Regions from separate parts of the Streptomyces sp. NPDC088400 genome, predicted to be linked through region 2. Evidence: riboswitches for the same ligand, from Rfam matches in the RefSeq annotation. Region 2 holds a riboswitch; each other region holds the start of a gene.
The links. Region 2 has a riboswitch for S-adenosylmethionine ahead of thrC (threonine synthase). Riboswitches for the same ligand answer to the same signal wherever they lie in the genome.
Positions count from the first base shown of each region.

Region 1: another riboswitch for S-adenosylmethionine. It lies ahead of ACIQD6_RS13640 (aminotransferase class V-fold PLP-dependent enzyme); the one in region 2 lies ahead of thrC (threonine synthase).
Region 3: another riboswitch for S-adenosylmethionine. It lies ahead of ACIQD6_RS08015 (glutathione S-transferase C-terminal domain-containing protein); the one in region 2 lies ahead of thrC (threonine synthase).

Region 1 covers NZ_JBIVMZ010000004.1:522,232-527,850, forward strand. The annotation lists gene ACIQD6_RS13625 (Rieske 2Fe-2S domain-containing protein) at 1-785, shown strand, start outside; gene ACIQD6_RS13630 (cytochrome bc complex cytochrome b subunit) at 782-2,416, shown strand; gene trpD (anthranilate phosphoribosyltransferase) at 2,602-3,666, shown strand; SAM riboswitch class IV at 4,225-4,342, shown strand; gene ACIQD6_RS13640 (aminotransferase class V-fold PLP-dependent enzyme) at 4,540-5,619, shown strand, end outside.
Region 2 covers NZ_JBIVMZ010000008.1:256,800-262,418, reverse strand. The annotation lists gene ACIQD6_RS21765 (trehalose-6-phosphate synthase) at 1-1,144, opposite strand, end outside; gene ACIQD6_RS21760 (glucosyl-3-phosphoglycerate synthase) at 1,261-2,250, opposite strand; SAM riboswitch class I at 2,418-2,548, shown strand; gene thrC (threonine synthase) at 2,566-3,864, shown strand; gene ACIQD6_RS21750 (ubiquitin-like small modifier protein 1) at 3,945-4,220, shown strand; gene ACIQD6_RS21745 (cold-shock protein) at 4,598-4,801, shown strand; gene groL (chaperonin GroEL) at 5,208-5,619, shown strand, end outside.
Region 3 covers NZ_JBIVMZ010000002.1:874,401-880,019, reverse strand. The annotation lists gene ACIQD6_RS08015 (glutathione S-transferase C-terminal domain-containing protein) at 78-860, opposite strand; SAM riboswitch class IV at 1,118-1,224, opposite strand; partial or broken gene ACIQD6_RS08010 (LLM class flavin-dependent oxidoreductase) at 1,241-2,113, shown strand; gene ACIQD6_RS08005 (HAD family acid phosphatase) at 2,319-2,957, opposite strand; partial or broken gene ACIQD6_RS08000 (methionine adenosyltransferase domain-containing protein) at 3,567-4,044, shown strand; partial or broken gene ACIQD6_RS07995 (carbohydrate kinase family protein) at 4,046-4,277, shown strand; gene ACIQD6_RS07990 (pectinesterase family protein) at 4,581-5,619, shown strand, end outside.

The DNA.
Region 1 (5,619 bases), on a different contig from region 2:
ACGTCAGCGCCCTGCACTTCTCGCTGGGCCTGACCCTGGGCATCGCGCTGTTCTGCATCGGCGCCGGCGCGGTCCACTGGGCCCGCACGCTGATGTCGGACGTGGAGACCGCCGCCGAGCGTCACCCGATCGAGGCGCCGCCGGAGGTCAAGGCGAAGGTCCTGGAGGACTTCGCGGCGGGCGCGGCCGAGTCCGGCTTCGGCCGGCGCAAGCTGGTCCGCAACACCATGTTCGGCGCGCTCGCGCTGGTCCCGCTCTCCGGAGTGGTGCTGCTGCGCGACCTGGGTCCGCTGCCCGAGAAGAAGCTCCGCTCCACGCTGTGGGGCAAGGGCAAAGAGCTCATCAACATGAACACCCATGAGCCGCTGCGTCCCGAGGACGTCGTCGTGGGCTCGCTGACCTTCGCCATGCCCGAGGGCCTGGAGGAGCACAGCGAGGACTTCCAGAAGGAGATCGCCAAGGCGGCCCTGATGATCGTCCGCATCCAGCCGGACGAGATCAAGGACAAGCGCGAGCTCGACTGGTCCCACCAGGGCATCGTGGCGTTCTCGAAGATCTGCACCCATGTCGGCTGCCCGATCAGCCTGTACGAGCAGCAGACGCACCACGTGCTCTGCCCGTGCCACCAGTCCACCTTCGACCTCTCCGACGGCGCCCGCGTCATCTTCGGCCCGGCCGGTCACGCTCTTCCGCAGCTGCGGATCGGTGTGAACGCCGAGGGCAACCTCGAGGCGCTCGGCGACTTCGACGAGCCCGTCGGTCCTGCCTTCTGGGAGCGCGGATGAGTACCACCACTGCTACGGACGACAAAAAGCGCCAGGCACCCGCGGGTGAGCGGGTCGCCGACTGGGCCGACGGCCGGCTGGGGATCTACTCCCTGGCCAAGGCCAACATGCGGAAGATCTTCCCGGACCACTGGTCCTTCATGCTCGGCGAGATCTGCCTCTACAGCTTCATCATCCTCATCCTCACGGGTGTGTACCTGACGCTGTTCTTCCACCCGTCGATGAACGAGGTGGAGTACCACGGCGGTTACATCCCGCTCCAGGGGCAGATGATGTCGGAGGCGTTCGCCTCCACGCTGGACATCAGCTTCGATGTCCGCGGTGGTCTGCTGATCCGGCAGATCCACCACTGGTCCGCGCTGATCTTCCTCGCGGCCATGCTCGTCCACATGATGCGAGTCTTCTTCACGGGTGCGTTCCGCAAGCCCCGTGAGGTCAACTGGGTGTTCGGCTTCCTGCTGTTCGTCCTGGGCATGTTCACCGGCTTCACCGGTTACTCGCTCCCGGACGACCTGCTCTCCGGCACCGGCGTCCGGTTCATGCAGGGCGCGGTCCTGTCGGTCCCGATCGTCGGAACGTACCTGTCGATGTTCCTGTTCGGCGGGGAGTTCCCCGGCGGCGACTTCGTGGCCCGCTTCTACTCGGTCCACATCCTGTTGCTGCCCGGCATCATGCTCGGCCTCGTCGTGGCCCACCTGATCCTGGTCTTCTACCACAAGCACACGCAGTTCGCGGGCCCCGGCAAGACGGAGAAGAACGTCGTCGGCATGCCGCTGCTGCCGGTCTACATGGCCAAGGCCGGAGGCTTCTTCTTCCTGGTCTTCGGACTCATCACGATCGTCTCGGCCATCGCCACGATCAACCCGATCTGGGCGATCGGCCCGTACCGCCCGGACCAGGTGTCCACCGGCGCCCAGCCCGACTGGTACATGGGCTTCTCCGAGGGCCTCATCCGTGTGATGCCCGGCTGGGAGATCAACTTCGCGGGCCACACCCTCGTCCTGGGTGTCTTCATCCCGCTGGTCATCTTCCCGCTGGTGCTGGTCGCGATCGCGGTCTACCCGTTCATCGAGTCCTGGGTCACCGGCGACAAGCGCGAGCACCACATCCTGGACCGCCCGCGCAACGTACCGACCCGTACCGCGTTCGGTGTGGCCTGGCTGACGTGGTACTTCGTACTGCTCGTCGGCGGCGGCAACGACCTGTGGGCGACGCACTTCCATCTGTCGATCAACGCGATCACCTGGTTCGTCCGGATCGCCTTCTTCGTCGGACCGGTCATCGCCTTCATCGTCACCAAGCGGATCTGCCTGGGTCTCCAGCGCCGCGACGCCGAGAAGGTGCTGCACGGACGCGAGTCCGGTGTCATCAAGCGGCTGCCGCACGGTGAGTTCGTCGAGGTCCACACCCCGCTGGAGCAGGGAGACCTGCACAAGCTCACCGCGCACGAGCAGTACGCGCCCGCCGAGATCGGTGCCACCGTCGACGAGAACGGTGTGCGGCGCAAGGTGAAGCCCGCCGAGAAGCTCAAGGCGAAGCTCAGCAAGGGCTACTACGGCGAGGGGAACCAGATCCCCAAGCCCACCGCCGAGGAGTACAAGGAGATCACCAGCGGCCACGGCCACCACTGATCCCACCCGGCCAATCCAGGTCGCCACCACCGAGGGCCCCGGCCCGGTCTCCCGAGAGGGAACCGGCCGGGGCCCTCGGCGTTGTCCGGAGTGCGGGCATCGGGCATGTCGGCACCCTGCGCGCCGATAGGCTTGAGACAGGGCCCTACCGCGTCCCCAACCCAGACGAAAACCCAGGAGCGAGCATGAGCGCTGTTACCCCCGTCGGAGGCGACACCGTGGCGGCGTACTCCTGGCCGGGTGTGCTGGACGCGCTGCTCAGCGGCGCCGACCAGAGCGCGGACGCCACCGCCTGGGCGATGGACCGGATCATGAGCGGCGCGGCCACCGACGCGCAGATCGCCGGTTTCGCGGTGGCCCTGCGTGCCAAGGGCGAGACCGTCGCGGAGATCACCGGTCTCGTACGGGCGATGTACGCGCACGCCCAGTTGATCGACGTACCGGGCCGGAGCGTCGACATCGTCGGCACCGGCGGCGACGGCGCCAAGACCGTCAACATCTCCACCATGTCCGCGATCGTGGTGGCGGGCACCGGCGCGAAGGTCGTCAAACACGGTAACCGGGCCGCGTCCTCGGCCAGCGGAGCGTCCGACGTACTGGAGAAGCTCGGCGTCAACCTGGAACTGCCCCCGCAGCGCGTCGCCCAGGTCGCCGAGGAAGCGGGCATCACCTTCTGCTTCGCGGTGAAGTTCCACCCCGCCCTGCGCTACGTGGCGGCCGCCCGCCGCGAACTGGGCATCCGCACCACCTTCAACTTCCTCGGCCCGCTCACCAACCCGGCGAAGGTACGCGCACAGGCGACCGGCGTCGCCGACGCCCGGATGGCGCCCATCATGGCGGGCGTGCTGGCCGAACGGGGCGCGTCCGCACTGGTCTTCCGGGGCGACGACGGCCTCGACGAACTGACCACCACGGCCACGTCCCGGGTATGGGTCGTACGGGACGGACAGGTCACCGAGGAGCCCTTCGACCCACGGCAGGTGGGCCTGGAGCTGGTACCGGTCGAGGCACTGCGGGGCGCGGACGCGTCGTACAACGCGGACGTCGCCCGCCGGCTGCTGGCCGGCGAAACCGGTCCCGTACGCGACGCGGTGCTGCTCAACTCGGCGGCGGCGCTGGTGGCGTTGGACCCGACGGGGGACTCGCTGGAGCTGCAACTGGCGGCGGGGATCGCGAGGGCGGCGGAGTCGATCGACTCGGGGGCGGCGGGACGGGCGCTGACGCGCTGGGTCACGGCGAGCAACATGTAGCCGTCCGGCGGGGGCGGTGTCGCCGTCCGGCGGGGCGTGGTCGGGGTGCGTTGTTGGCTGGGGCCGGTGGTTCGGTGCGGGTTGTTGCCGGGTGCCGCTCCGGGGTCATGTCCTGCACTGCATGATTTACGCCGCGTGCGGCTTTGTTCTTCGTGTGACGGCTCGTGAGCGGCACAAATCACGCTTTACGTTCCGGACACGACCCCTGCGCGACCCCCTTCACCGCCCGCCACAGACCACCCCAGCGCGCCAGGGCCGTACCCCCACCGGGCAGGCGGGGATCCGGCGGGAGGGGGTCGGGGTCGCAGGAGGTGACGTGTCCGGACGTAGAGCGTGATTTGTGGCGCACACCGGCCCGCACCCTGAAAACAAACCCGCACGCGCCGTAAATCATGCAGTCCGGACATGCGCCTCCGGAGGCCCCGGCACCCGCACCCACCACACACCGCACCCGCCACCGAGCCGTACCCGCACCCCCCCGCCGGACGGCGAGACCGCGTCCCGCATCGCGGACACCCCCTGCTCCCTCTCGGCACGCTGTGCCATACTCTCGGCCAAGGTCATGAGTGACAGCGATTAAGGCCCCGGCTCGCTGTCCGGCAACCCTCCGTCCGTGGCGGGGTGCCCCGGGTGAAGACCAGGCCGTAGGCAGCGAGGTCTGCGGCAAGCGCGGACCCCTGTGATCTCTGGGGTCCTGGTCCTCAAGGGAGCAGCCTCGTGAGCAAGCGAATGCGCTAGGGCATCGACGCCCCTCTTCAACACACCTCCGCACGGTGTTCTCCGTGTGTCGAGGCAACCCCCGCACCGTCACGGTTCCGCCGTGCCCGCGGGTCCTTGAAGCCGTTTCGACTTGTCCTGCCGGGAGATTTCGCCATGTCCGCGTTCCTGAATGCCGCTACCACCGACTCCGCCGCCACCTCCGACGACCCCGCCTGCGCCGCGCCGCTTCCCGTCCTCGGGCGGGACGTCACCGTCCCGCTCGTCACCGGCGGCGAGGTCAGCTACGCCGCGCTCGATTACGCGGCCAGCGCCCCGGCGCTCCAGCGGGTGTGGGACGACGTCGCCGCCTATGCCCCGTACTACGGCAGTGTCCACCGCGGCGCCGGGTATCTCTCGCAGCTCTCCACGGACCTTTTCGAGAACAGCCGCCGCACGGTCGCGGAGTTTCTCGGCTGCCGCGCCGACGACCAGGTCGTCTTCACCCGCTCGACCACCGATTCGCTGAACCTGCTGGCCGGCGCGCTGCCCGCCGGCTGCGAGGTGTTCGTCTTCGAGACCGAGCACCACGCCTCGCTGCTGCCCTGGCGGGATGCGCGGGTGACGTTCCTGAACGCTCCCCGTACGCCCGAGGATGCCGTCGCCACGCTGGAGCGCGCGCTCGCCGGGAGGGACCCTCAGGGGCCGGCGCTGGTGTGTGTCACCGGCGCGTCCAATGTCACCGGTGAGCTGTGGCCCGTACGGGAGTTGGCCGCCGCCGCGCATGCCCAGGGGGCCCGGATCGTTCTCGACGCCGCGCAGCTCGTGCCGCATCACGCGGTGGACATCGCCGAGCTGGATGTCGACTGGATCGCCTTCTCCGGGCACAAGCTGTACGCGCCGTTCGGCTCCGGAGTGCTCGCGGGCCGGTCCGACTGGCTTCAGGACGCGGAGCCGTATCTCGCGGGCGGCGGAGCCAGCCGTACGGTGGCACGCCGTGCCGATGGCGGGGTGGAGGTCGAGTGGCACACCACGGCCGCCCGGCACGAGGCCGGTTCGCCCAACGTGATCGGTGTGTACGCGATCGCCTCCGCCTGCAAGGCGCTCTCGGAGGCCGGGTTCGACGCGCTGGCGGCCCGTGAGCAGCGGCTGGTCGGCCTGGTGCGTGCGGGGCTGGCCGAGGTGCCCGAGGTCAAGGTGCTCTCGCTGTTCGGCGACGACGCCCCGCGTGTCGGTGTCCTGTCGTTCGTGGTCGAC
Region 2 (5,619 bases):
CCAGCGAGCGGGCGAAGTCGTCCTGGACATGGAGGATGACCGGGAGCCAGCCCGGGGTGCCGAATTCGGCGTTGATCCCGTCGGCCACGCGCTGCACCTCGGCGGTGTAGTCGCGGTAGATCTTCAGGTCCTGCCGGGACGGGTAGGCGAAGGCGATGTGGACGACGCGCTCGCGCCATTCGGGACGGTCGGTCAGCAGCTGGCGGTAGGCGTGCAGGCCTCGGACGATGTTCTTGGACAGTTCCGTACGGTCCACCCGGACGATGATCTTCCGGTCCGTGCCCGCGCCCGCGTCCGCGCCCCGGTCCGCGCCCCCGCCCGTACTCGCGCCCCCACCGATCTGCTCGCGCAGCGCGCCCAGACGCTCGTCCACGTCCGGGCGGTGCGCGCGCTCGCGCAGGAAGTCGGCGTCGGCGCCCAGGCCGTGCACCCCGATGCGGGTGTTGCCGGTCCCGCCCAGCAGCTCCGTACAGCAGGCCGTGAAGGCGTCCGCCCAGCGCCGGGTCAGGAAGGCCGCGCGGTCCGCGCCGAGGATGCCGCGCAGCAGCTGGCGCGCGATGTCGTCGGGCAGCATCCGGAAGTAGTCGACGGGCGCCCACGGCGTGTGCGAGAAGTGCCCGATCCGCAGGTCAGGCCGGAGCGCCCGGAGCATTCCGGGCACCAGTGCCAGGTGGTAGTCCTGCACCAGCACGGCCGCGCCCTCGCCCGCCTCGTCGGCCAGCGCCTCGGCGAAGGCGCGGTTGTACGTCTCGTACGACGCCCACTGCGCGCGGAACTCCGGGCCGAAGGACGGCTCCAGCGGGGTCTGGTAGAGCAGGTGGTGGACGAACCAGAGCGTGGAGTTGGCGACCCCGTTGTAGGCGTCGGCGAACACGTCCGGCGCGATGCCCAGCATGCGCACGCGCTGTCCGCCCGTGTCGGCGGTGTCGAGCCGGCCGCCCGTGCGCCGTACGGCCTCCCGGTCGCCGTCCCCGAGCGCCGCGCACACCCACACCGCGTCCGTATCGGGCCCGATGGCCGACAGGCCGGACACCAGCCCGCCCCCGCCGCGCTTCGCGGCCAGCTCGCCGTCGTCACGCAGGGTGTACGAGACGGGGCCACGGTTGGACGCGACGAGAACCTGGGCGGCTTGCTCTGAGGCCATGTGCCGAAACCTAGCCCGTCCAGGAAACGCTCAAACGTACGGACGCGGTCCGGTGCGCGTGAGTCCGCCCATACGGCGCCGCCCCCGCGCACACCCGCCGCCCCGGCGGTGCGCCCCTACGCCGCGCGCCCGGCCGTGTACTCCGCGATCTCCCGCACCGGCGGCCGCTCCTCCGTGTCCACGGCATGCGTACGCGGTACGAAACCGTCCTCGCCCCGCTCGAACTGCGTCAGCACCGGACGTATCAAGTGCCCACGGGACAAGCGGAGTTGAGCCGTACGGTAGATCGCCGCAGCCATCCGCCCCAGCGCCCGGTCGTCCTGGTGGCGGTGGACCCGTACCCCCACGTCGACCTGCGCCATCGCGTCCAGCCCCACCGTGTGCAGCGTGTCCACCAGCAGCCCCAGCTCCACGCCGTATCCGACGGGGAACGGCAGCCGCTCCAGCAGCGAGCGCCGCGCCGCGTACTCGCCGCCCAGGGGCTGTACGAAGCCGGCCAGCTGCGGCCAGTGCAGATTGAGCAGGGGCCGCGCCATCAGCTCGGTCACCCGCCCGCCCTGCCCGCTCGCCGCCCCCGGAGAGCCCAGGGAACCCGGTGAGCCGGTGGCCCCCGGCCCGCCCAGCGGCCGGTCGTACATCGCCTTCACGAAGTGCACATCCTGATCCGTGAGCAGCGGACCGACGATCCCGGACACGAAGTCCGGTGAGAACCGCTTCAGATCGGCGTCCACGAAGCACACGATGTCACCGCTCGTCACCAGCAGCGACCGCCACAGCACCTCGCCCTTGCCCGGAAGCGCGGGCAGCCGGGGCAGGATGCTGTCCCGGTGCACCACCCGCGCGCCCGCCGCCCCGGCGACCTCGGACGTACGGTCGGTGGAACCGGAATCGATCACTACCAGTTCATCGACGAGCGCCACCTTCTCCATCAGCTCGCGCCGGATGACGGAGACGATTTCGCCGACTGTTTCCTCCTCGTTCAGCGCAGGCAGCACCACGCTCACCGTGGTGCCGCGCGCGGCCTTCGCCGCCAGAAGCCGGTCGAGCGTACGGTCTGCCGCTGACCAGGAACGCCTGGTCAGCCAGTGCTCCACCTCTTCCAGCACGGTCGAAACTCCCTGAGCGTGTGCCATGAACGTGATCCATCTCGCGGTGCGGACGACTATCTCCACCATCCGCCCCTTCGGTTACAGTCTTGAACAACGCGTATGACCACCGCATGCCGGGGTCATCACGCCGAAAAACGCATCGGATCCAGGTTCCGGTGCCATAGCGCTCATCCAGAGGGACTGAGGGAACGGCCCGTTGAAGTCCCGGCAACCCTCCCGCCGACCATGCAGAGGTCACGGTGGGGAAGGTGCCAATTCCGTCTTGTGGCGAAGTACGTCACGAGGAAGATGAGGAGAAAGGGCCTCGCCTCCATGGCTGTGCAGACTGTCCCCAACGACAACGCCGACACCGGTGCGTCCGTTGATCTTGGACCCGCCGCCGCCCTCTCGTGCCGCGAATGCGGAGAGCGTTTCGGCCTCGGTCCCATTTTCGCCTGCGCGAGCTGTTTCGGGCCGCTCGAAGTCGCGTACGACCTGCCGAGCGGCAGCCCCGAAGAGCTGAAGAAGCGCATCGCGGAGGGCCCGGACAACATCTGGCGCTACGCCCCGCTCCTTCCCGTACCGGCCGATGTGGCCACGAAGCCGAACATCAACCCCGGCTTCACCAAGCTGGTCAAGGCCGACAACCTGGCCCGTGAGCTGGGTGTCACCGGTTCCCTGCACATCAAGGACGACTCCGGCAACCCGACGCACTCCTTCAAGGACCGCGTCGTCGCCATCGCCGTCGAAGCCGCCCGCGTCTTCGGCTTCACCACGCTCTCCTGCTCCTCCACCGGCAACCTGGCCGGCGCCGTCGGCGCCGCCGCCGCCCGGGCCGGCTTCCGCTCCTGCGTGTTCATCCCGCACGACCTGGAGCAGGGCAAGGTCGTCATGGCCGCCGTCTACGGCGGTGAACTGGTCGGCATCGAGGGCAACTACGACGACGTGAACCGGTTCTGCTCCGAGCTCATCGGCGACCCGCTGGGCGAGGGCTGGGGTTTCGTCAACGTCAACCTCCGGCCGTACTACGGCGAGGGCTCCAAGACCCTCGCGTACGAGATCTGCGAGCAGCTCGGCTGGCAGCTGCCGGACCAGCTCGTCATCCCGATCGCCTCCGGATCGCAGCTCACGAAGATCGACAAGGGTCTTCAGGAGCTGATCAAGCTGGGCCTGGTCGAGGACAAGCCGTACAAGATCTTCGGCGCGCAGGCCGAGGGCTGCTCGCCGGTGTCCACCGCCTTCAAGGCGGGCCACGATGTCGTACGGCCGCAGAAGCCGGCCACCATCGCCAAGTCCCTGGCGATCGGCAACCCGGCCGACGGCCCGTACGTCCTGGACATCGCCCGCCGCACCGGCGGCGCGGTCGAGGACGTCAACGACGAGCAGATCGTGGACGCGATCAAGCTGCTGGCGCGCACCGAGGGGATCTTCGCGGAGACGGCGGGCGGCGTGACCGTCGGCGTGACGAAGAAGCTGATCGACGCCGGTCTGCTCGACCCGACGCTGACGACCGTGGTCCTCAACACCGGCGACGGGCTCAAGACGCTGGACGCCGTGGCTCCGACGACCGGGCCTTCGGCGACCATCCGCCCGAGCCTGGACGCGTTCCGCGCCGCCGGTCTGGCCCACTGAGCGCCACCGCCGGCCGCCGCCCGCCACCATCCGTGGCCGCGCCCCCGCACTCGCACCTCGTACTCAAGAAAGGCCCCACCATGAGCGTCAAGGTCCGCATCCCCACCATCCTCCGTACGTACACCGGTGGCCAGGCCGAGGTCGCGGCGGAGGGCGCGACCCTCTCCGACGTCATCCAGTCCCTGGAGAAGGAGCACCCCGGCATCGCCGCCCGCGTCCTGGACGACCAGGGCAAGCTGCGCCGCTTCGTGAACGTGTACGTCAACGACGACGACGTCCGCTTCGAGCAGGGCCTGGAGACCGCCACCCCGGACGGGGCCGGCGTCTCGATCATCCCGGCGGTCGCCGGAGGCTGACCCGACGCCTCCTGGCGCGGTATCGGTATCGCACGACCGGAATGGCCCCCTCCGCACGAGAAGCGGAGGGGGCCATTCTGAATGGTTGAGCACGGTAGAGTATGGGAACGCCCCTACATTTCTCGCCCCGAGCGCATACGAGAACGCGACAACATCGGGGCGAAGTCCTGGTGCCCTATGTGCCGTACGCGCACTTTGCCCGGCCCGACTTGCCCCGGAACGCAGTGAATTGATCACTATGCGTGTTCAGCCATGCCCGGATTTCTCGTCCGATTGACCTGTTGCAGAGGGCAGTTGGGCGGATACATTCAGCCGCGGTCGACGCGTTACGGCGCGAAGTGTGGTCCTCCCGAGGACCAGTACTAGGGGAGTTAGGCATGGCTCAGGGCACCGTCAAGTGGTTCAACGCGGAGAAGGGCTACGGCTTCATCGCGGTAGACGGTGGTGCGGATGTTTTCGTCCACTACAGCGCGATTCAGATGGACGGTTACCGCACCCTTGAAGAAGGTCAGCGAGTGGAGTTCGAGATCTCGCAGGGCCAGAAGGGTCCGCAGGCGGACATGGTCAAGCTCGCCGTCTGATCCCGGCGCGATCGGCCACCGACGCACTCACGCCGAGGGGTCCGTATCCCAGCACATGGGGTACGGGCCCTTCGTGCGTCCCCGTTCCCTGGCCGCGTCCGGGTCGACGGCGGTGCTTCGAGGCGCTTGCGCCCATCCGTCTCCCGGCCACCGCCCCCATCGATGCCTCTTCGAGGCGCTTGCACTCTCGGGGGTCGAGTGCTAATTATTGGCGTTAGCACTCTGCAAGTGAGAGTGACAACTTTAGGACCGGGTCGGTGAGGCCCGAAGAGCCGGTGGGGCAAGGAACCACACGGTTCTCAGGCCGTCCGTCGCGGGCGCCAGCGCGGTCCGGAGCAATCCTTCCCCAAGCTCTCAGCTCCGTTCGAGCAGGGGAGACCCCATCTGTCCGGGAGGACCACTTCACATGGCCAAGATCATCGCGTTCGACGAGGAGGCACGGCGCGGTCTCGAGCGCGGGATGAACCAGCTCGCCGACGCCGTCAAGGTCACCCTTGGTCCCAAGGGTCGCAACGTCGTCCTCGAGAAGAAGTGGGGCGCCCCCACGATCACCAACGATGGTGTTTCCATCGCCAAGGAGATCGAGCTCGAGGACCCGTACGAGAAGATCGGCGCCGAGCTGGTCAAGGAAGTCGCCAAGAAGACGGACGACGTCGCCGGCGACGGTACGACCACTGCGACCGTGCTCGCCCAGGCGCTCGTCCGTGAGGGCCTGCGCAACGTGGCAGCCGGCGCCAACCCGATGGCCCTCAAGCGCGGCATCGAGAAGGCCGTCGAGGCCGTCTCCGGTGCCCTGCTGGAGCAGGCCAAGGACGTGG
Region 3 (5,619 bases), on a different contig from region 2:
CACTTGATGTGACCCGCGAACGGTACGGATGGTTGTACCGCCCGTCCCGGCCTCTCGACGGGCCTGGGCCCGGGGGCTCACGCCGCGTCGGACAGCGCCTCGTTCCTGCCCTCGAAGGCGGGGTGCTCACCGAGGCGGCTTACGTAGTCCCGGAGCCGGGGGTACGAGCAGAGGGTGCCGGCCGGGCCGAGATGGACGAGCGCTACCCACAGGTCCACGTCCGCGGCCGTCAGGTCCTCACCCAACGCGTAGGGAGATGTGGCGAGTTGACGGTCCAGCAGGCTCAGTGCCGCCGCTCGCCCCGAGGACTGGGCGGCCGGGGTGACGTCCCGGTCCAGCAGGTCGCGGAGGACGTCGATGTCCGGGGCGAGAGCCGGCGGGTTGAGGGCGGAGGGGCAGGCTCCGTCGTGTCCGGAGAGCAGGCCCGCGAGGTCGCAGAGGATGTCGGCCGTATCGTTACTGACGATGCGTCCGCTCCAGCGGTCGCGCAGCGCGGGCGCGGTCAGCGGCCCGTCGTAGTGGTGCACCGTGGCCTCGTACGCACCGCGCAGTGAGGCGAAGGCTTCGGGTGTCTCGGCGGGGTGCGTCAAAAGCGTGGTGGCGACCGAGTCCTTGAGGCCGAGCAGGTCGAGGGTGATCGAGATTCGCAGTGAGCCGGGACAACTCGCCGACAGGTAGAGGTCGTAGCGGTGCGGTGTCGGGTAGAAGCCGCCGGCGAGGCCGACGCCGATCCGGCTCTGGAAGCGGTGCGGACGGGGGGACGCCGCGCCCGTCCCGGGGCGGAGCCCCGAAGCGGACGAACTCTGGTGACAGCCACTGGACGTGGCGGTGCTGGAGTTGCGCGAAGCTGTCTCGGGCATGACTCTCCCTTGGGGAACGAGGAGGCCACCGCCGCCTTGTGGGCACCAGCGACCGAATGCGGAGCGACTGCGCTTTTCACACCGGTCCGGACCGCACGGACCCCGGACCGAACGGCCGGACCGAACGGACTCCGGATCGCACGGGCCGGTGGTGGGTCAGTAAGCGCTGGAGACACGCAACAGATCGATGTGCAGGCGCCTCGTCAAGCCGTTCCTGGGCATTGCCACCCGTCTTGCCTCCGGGCTCGCGAGACGCGAGACCGCGCTTGCCCCGCCGCGCCGGCGGGACCGGTCGTCACCCGGAGCACCCTGTCGCGGTGGAAGGGTTGCTTGTCTGCGGGCCGGGGCCGATGACCACATGAGCGGGCGAACCCGCGCCGTGGCGCGGGGACGAGATCGTCGCCGACCGGGAGACCGGTACCTTCCTGCGGGACGCGCGGGCCGGAGCCTTCGTGCACCAGGGCCGGCACTTCGACATCCAGGGGCAGTTCAACGTACCGCGCAGCCCGCAGTGCCGCCCGGTGATCTTCCAGGCCGGCGACTCCGACGAGGGACGCGAGTTCGCCGCGTCGAGCGCCGGCGCCATCTTCAGCCGGTACGCCACCCTCAAGGAGGGCAAGGCGTTCTACGCCGGCCTCAAGGGCCGCCTGGCCCGGTACGGCCGCGACCGCGACCAGCTGCTGATCCTGCCCGCCGCGAGCTTCGTGCTCGGCGACACCGACGCCGAGGCGGAGGAACTGGCCCATGAGGTGCGCCGCCGGCAGGTGAGCGGGGCCACGGCCATCAAGCACCTGGAGTTCGTCTGGAACCGGGACCTGTCCGCGTACGACCCCGACGGACCGCTCCCCGACATCGATCCCGACCTCGGCGAGCACACCATCGCCCGCGGGCGCGCCCAGGTACGGATGTACCGCGACCCGTCGGCCACGGCCCGCGAGTGGCGCGAACTCGCCGCCGCCAACCAGTGGTCGATCCGGGACCTGGTCATCGAGACCGGCAACCGGCAGAACTTCGTCGGCTCCCCGGCCACCGTCGCCCGGACCATCGACGACCTCGTCCAGGCCGACGCCAGTGACGGCTTCATCCTCGTCCCGCACATCACCCTCGGCGGCCTCGACGCCTTCGCCGACCAGGTAGTCCCACTGCTCCAGGAACGCGGCGTGTACCGCACGGAGTACGAGGGCACCACTCTGCGCGACCACCTGGGCCTGGCCCACCCCGACGAGGCGCGCGACGAGCGTGCGGCGTCATGAAGTTCCCCGCCCGCACCCTGACCGTGCACGCCCCGCGCCCGGTGACGGGCTTCCCTGGCAGGTCTGATCGCCGCTGGGTACTTCAAAACCGTCAGCGGAGCGGATGAACTGAGGGACGAGGCCGGCGCACGGCCGTCGCCCCTCGTTCCGGGACCTCCTCCGCCAACGACGACGTGAGTCGGGTGCTCAGGTCAGGAGAGTCAGGTCAAGAGAGCTGGCCGTCGTAATCGGGGAGCTTGAAGGTGCGTTCGGCGTGGCCGCCGGTCAGGTCGGTGGTGTTGTTGCCGATGTTGGCGATGATCGTGTAGCCGTTCTTCTCGATCTTCACGCGCTGGGCCGTCTTGAACGCGCTCACCTCCGTGAACAGGTCGCCGATCGACCGGCCGTAGAGCCCGTCGACCGTGTAGCCGACCGATGTCAGGTTGTACTTGGTGATCGACTGGATGAGGTCGGGGCGGGCCGATACGAAGAAGATCTTGACGCCGCGGTCGTGCGCGAAGTCCGCCAGGGCGAGGGTCCGCCGGATCGCCGGGGTCGGCAAGGCCGACGAATAGTCGGTTTCCAGCGAGGTGTTGTCGATGTCCAGGACTATGGCGGGTTTCTGGCCGGCGGGCACCGAGGCGAGACGTCCGGCGATGTAGGAGTCGGCCTGGTCCATGACAGCGGCGATGTCGGCCTGCCAGGTCGCGTAGTCGGGCTTCGCAGCTGCCGCGGTGTCGACGGCGGCCGGGGTGGCCGCCGGGGCGGAGGGAGCGGCCAGGGCGGGAAGAGCGGTGCCCGCCGCGATCGCCGTGGTGAGAACCGCGGTCGTGGTGAGGCTTCTGAGCAGGCCGAGTGCCGCCATATCGGTCTCCTTGGGTGAGGGGTGGGGCCGATGTGTCGGGCACATCGTGACAGCCAAGGGTTACCGATGGGTAGAGTCCGGTCGGCCAATAGCCGAACTCGCCCTGAGTCAGGCCCTGTTGACCCGCCCACGCTTCGGTGCGGCGGGAGGCCGGGGACAGGGGGGCAGGGGGCGCACACTGGGCCATCGAGGAGATACGCCCTCGTCGCCGAGCGCATCCTCGCCGCCGGCCCCGCCGCGGAGGCCGGCTCTTCACCGAACCCCGCGGCGGGCGCATCGCCGGACAGGCCCTGAACCCCCGCGGTCCCCAACTGGTTCCCAAGAAACACGTAAACGGACTAAACGAGGGAGCAAGCTGTGTGCTGTCGCCCGCGCCGTTCGGTCCCGCGCACACCGTGTGGTCCCCAACTGGTCCCCAGACAGCAGACCCTGCCCTCTCACCGGGCACCAATAGCGAAGCCTGCCGCACGCCCCGACAGAACCGCTCCGCCCTCCGCCCTCCGCTCCCGCTCCCGCTCCCGCTCCCGCTGAGGGGACATCATGAAGACATGACGAGTGATGACGACATACAGCCCGCACGGCGCCTTGCCGGTCAGGCCCACCTGATGGGGCAAGCGTCAGGGCGAGAACCCTAGCGCGCGGTGCAGATGTGGATCAGCCACGGGCGGACCGGCCATGGACACCTACGGCGGCCAGGCCCGCCACGGCGGTGGTGCCTTCTTCGGCAAGACCCCCTCCAAGGTCGACCGGTCCACGGCGTACGCGACGCGCTGGGTCGCCAAGAACGTCGTCGCCGCCGGGCTCGCGGCCCGCTGTGAGGTCCAGGTCGCCTACGCGATCGGCAAGCCGAGCCGGTCGGCCTCTTCATCGAGCGTTCGGTACGAACACCGTTCCCATGCCCCGTATCGAGGCCGCCATCAGTGAGGTGTCCGACCTCCGTCCGGCCGCCGTCATCCGCGACCTCGACCTGCTCAGGCCGATCTACGCACAGACCGCTGCGTACCGTCACTTCGGCCGTACGCTGCCCGGCTTCACCTGGGAGCGGACCGACCGCGCGGGAGCCCTGCGCGAGGCCGTGGGGGCCTGATATGCCGACAGCCGTCACCGGCTCCATCGCCACGGACCATCTGACCGTGTTCCCCGGTCCGTTCGCCGAACAGCTCATCCCCGAGCGGCTGGCCACCGTATCCCTGTCCTTCCTCGTCGACGACTTGGAGGTACGCCGAGGAGGCGTCGCGGCGAACATCACCTTCGGCCTGGGGGTGCTCGGTGCTCCCCCCGGTGTTGGTGGGTGCGGCGGGCACCAACTTCGAGGAGTACGGCTCTTGTTCACCAACGAGTACGAAGCCGCCCTGCTCCAGGAACGTACGGGCTGGAGGGAGAGGCAAGTCCTGGGTCGTCACCCGAGGCGGCTCCGGTACGTCCTACCCCGGCCTGATGTCGATCCGCGCGGGAGTACCCGGCGACGCGGCCCCTGGCCGGTGCCCGCGTCACGGGATCCCTGCCGGGCCCGTCGGGGACGTCTCTCTGTTCCTGGGCCGGTGCGCGGCAACCTTCGTCGCGCCGGCGGCAACTACTCCGTATCTCTTCCCCCACCGTGGCCGACACAGATCGGAAGAATCCATGAATGAGATACGCAGTACGACCCACCCCCGCAAGCGGTGGACCACCCTGGCCGCCGGTGTCCCGCTGACCCTCGCCGCCGCCGGTGTCATGGCGTACGGCAGCGGCCCCGGGGCGTTCCGGGCGGACGGGCAGCGGACGGTCGCCGCGGCGGTTCCGGTTGCCGCACCCGCCTGGGCCGCCGATGTGGCGGACGGGTTCGCCTCCGTCAACGCCCTCGGCCAGAACGGGACGTACGGCGGGCGGGACGGCAGGACCGTCACCGTGACGACGCTCGCGGATCTGGAGAAGTACGCCACGGCCGCGGAGCCGTACGTCATCGTCGTGGCCGCGGCCATCACCATGAATCCGGTCGGCAAGGAGATCAAGGTTTCCTCGGACAAGACGATCGTGGGCCAGGGGACCTCCGGGCAGATCGTCGGCGGTGGGTTCTTCCTCGGCCAGGGCGTGCACAACGTGATCATCCGGAACCTGACGATCCGTGACTCGTACCAGGGTGTCTGGAACGACAAGGACCACGACTTCGACGGCATCCAGATGGACGGCGCCCACCACGTGTGGATCGACCACAACGACTTCCGGCGCATGGCCGACGGGCTCATCGACAGCCGCAAGGACACCACCTACGTGACGGTGTCCTGGAACAAGCTGAGCGACAACAACAAGACCTTCGGCATCGGCTGGACCGAGAACGTCACCGCCGCTCTCACCATCCACCACAACTGGTTCCGCGAGACCGAGCAGCGCAATCCGTCCACCGACAACGTCGCCCAGGCGCACCTCTACAACAACTACCTGGAGGATGTGGCGGGCACCGGCATCAACTCCTCCTACGGCAACTACTCGCGCGGGAACACGAGGATGGTCCTGGAGAACAGCTACTTCCAGGGCATGAAGAACCCGGTCCAGAAGGACTCCACCGCCTCCGTGGTCCAGCGGGGGAACGTCTTCTCCGGCACGAGCGGGCGCAACGAGAGCGGCGGTACGGCGTTCGACCCGAAGGCGTACTACAGCTACACACTCGACAAGGCCGCCGACG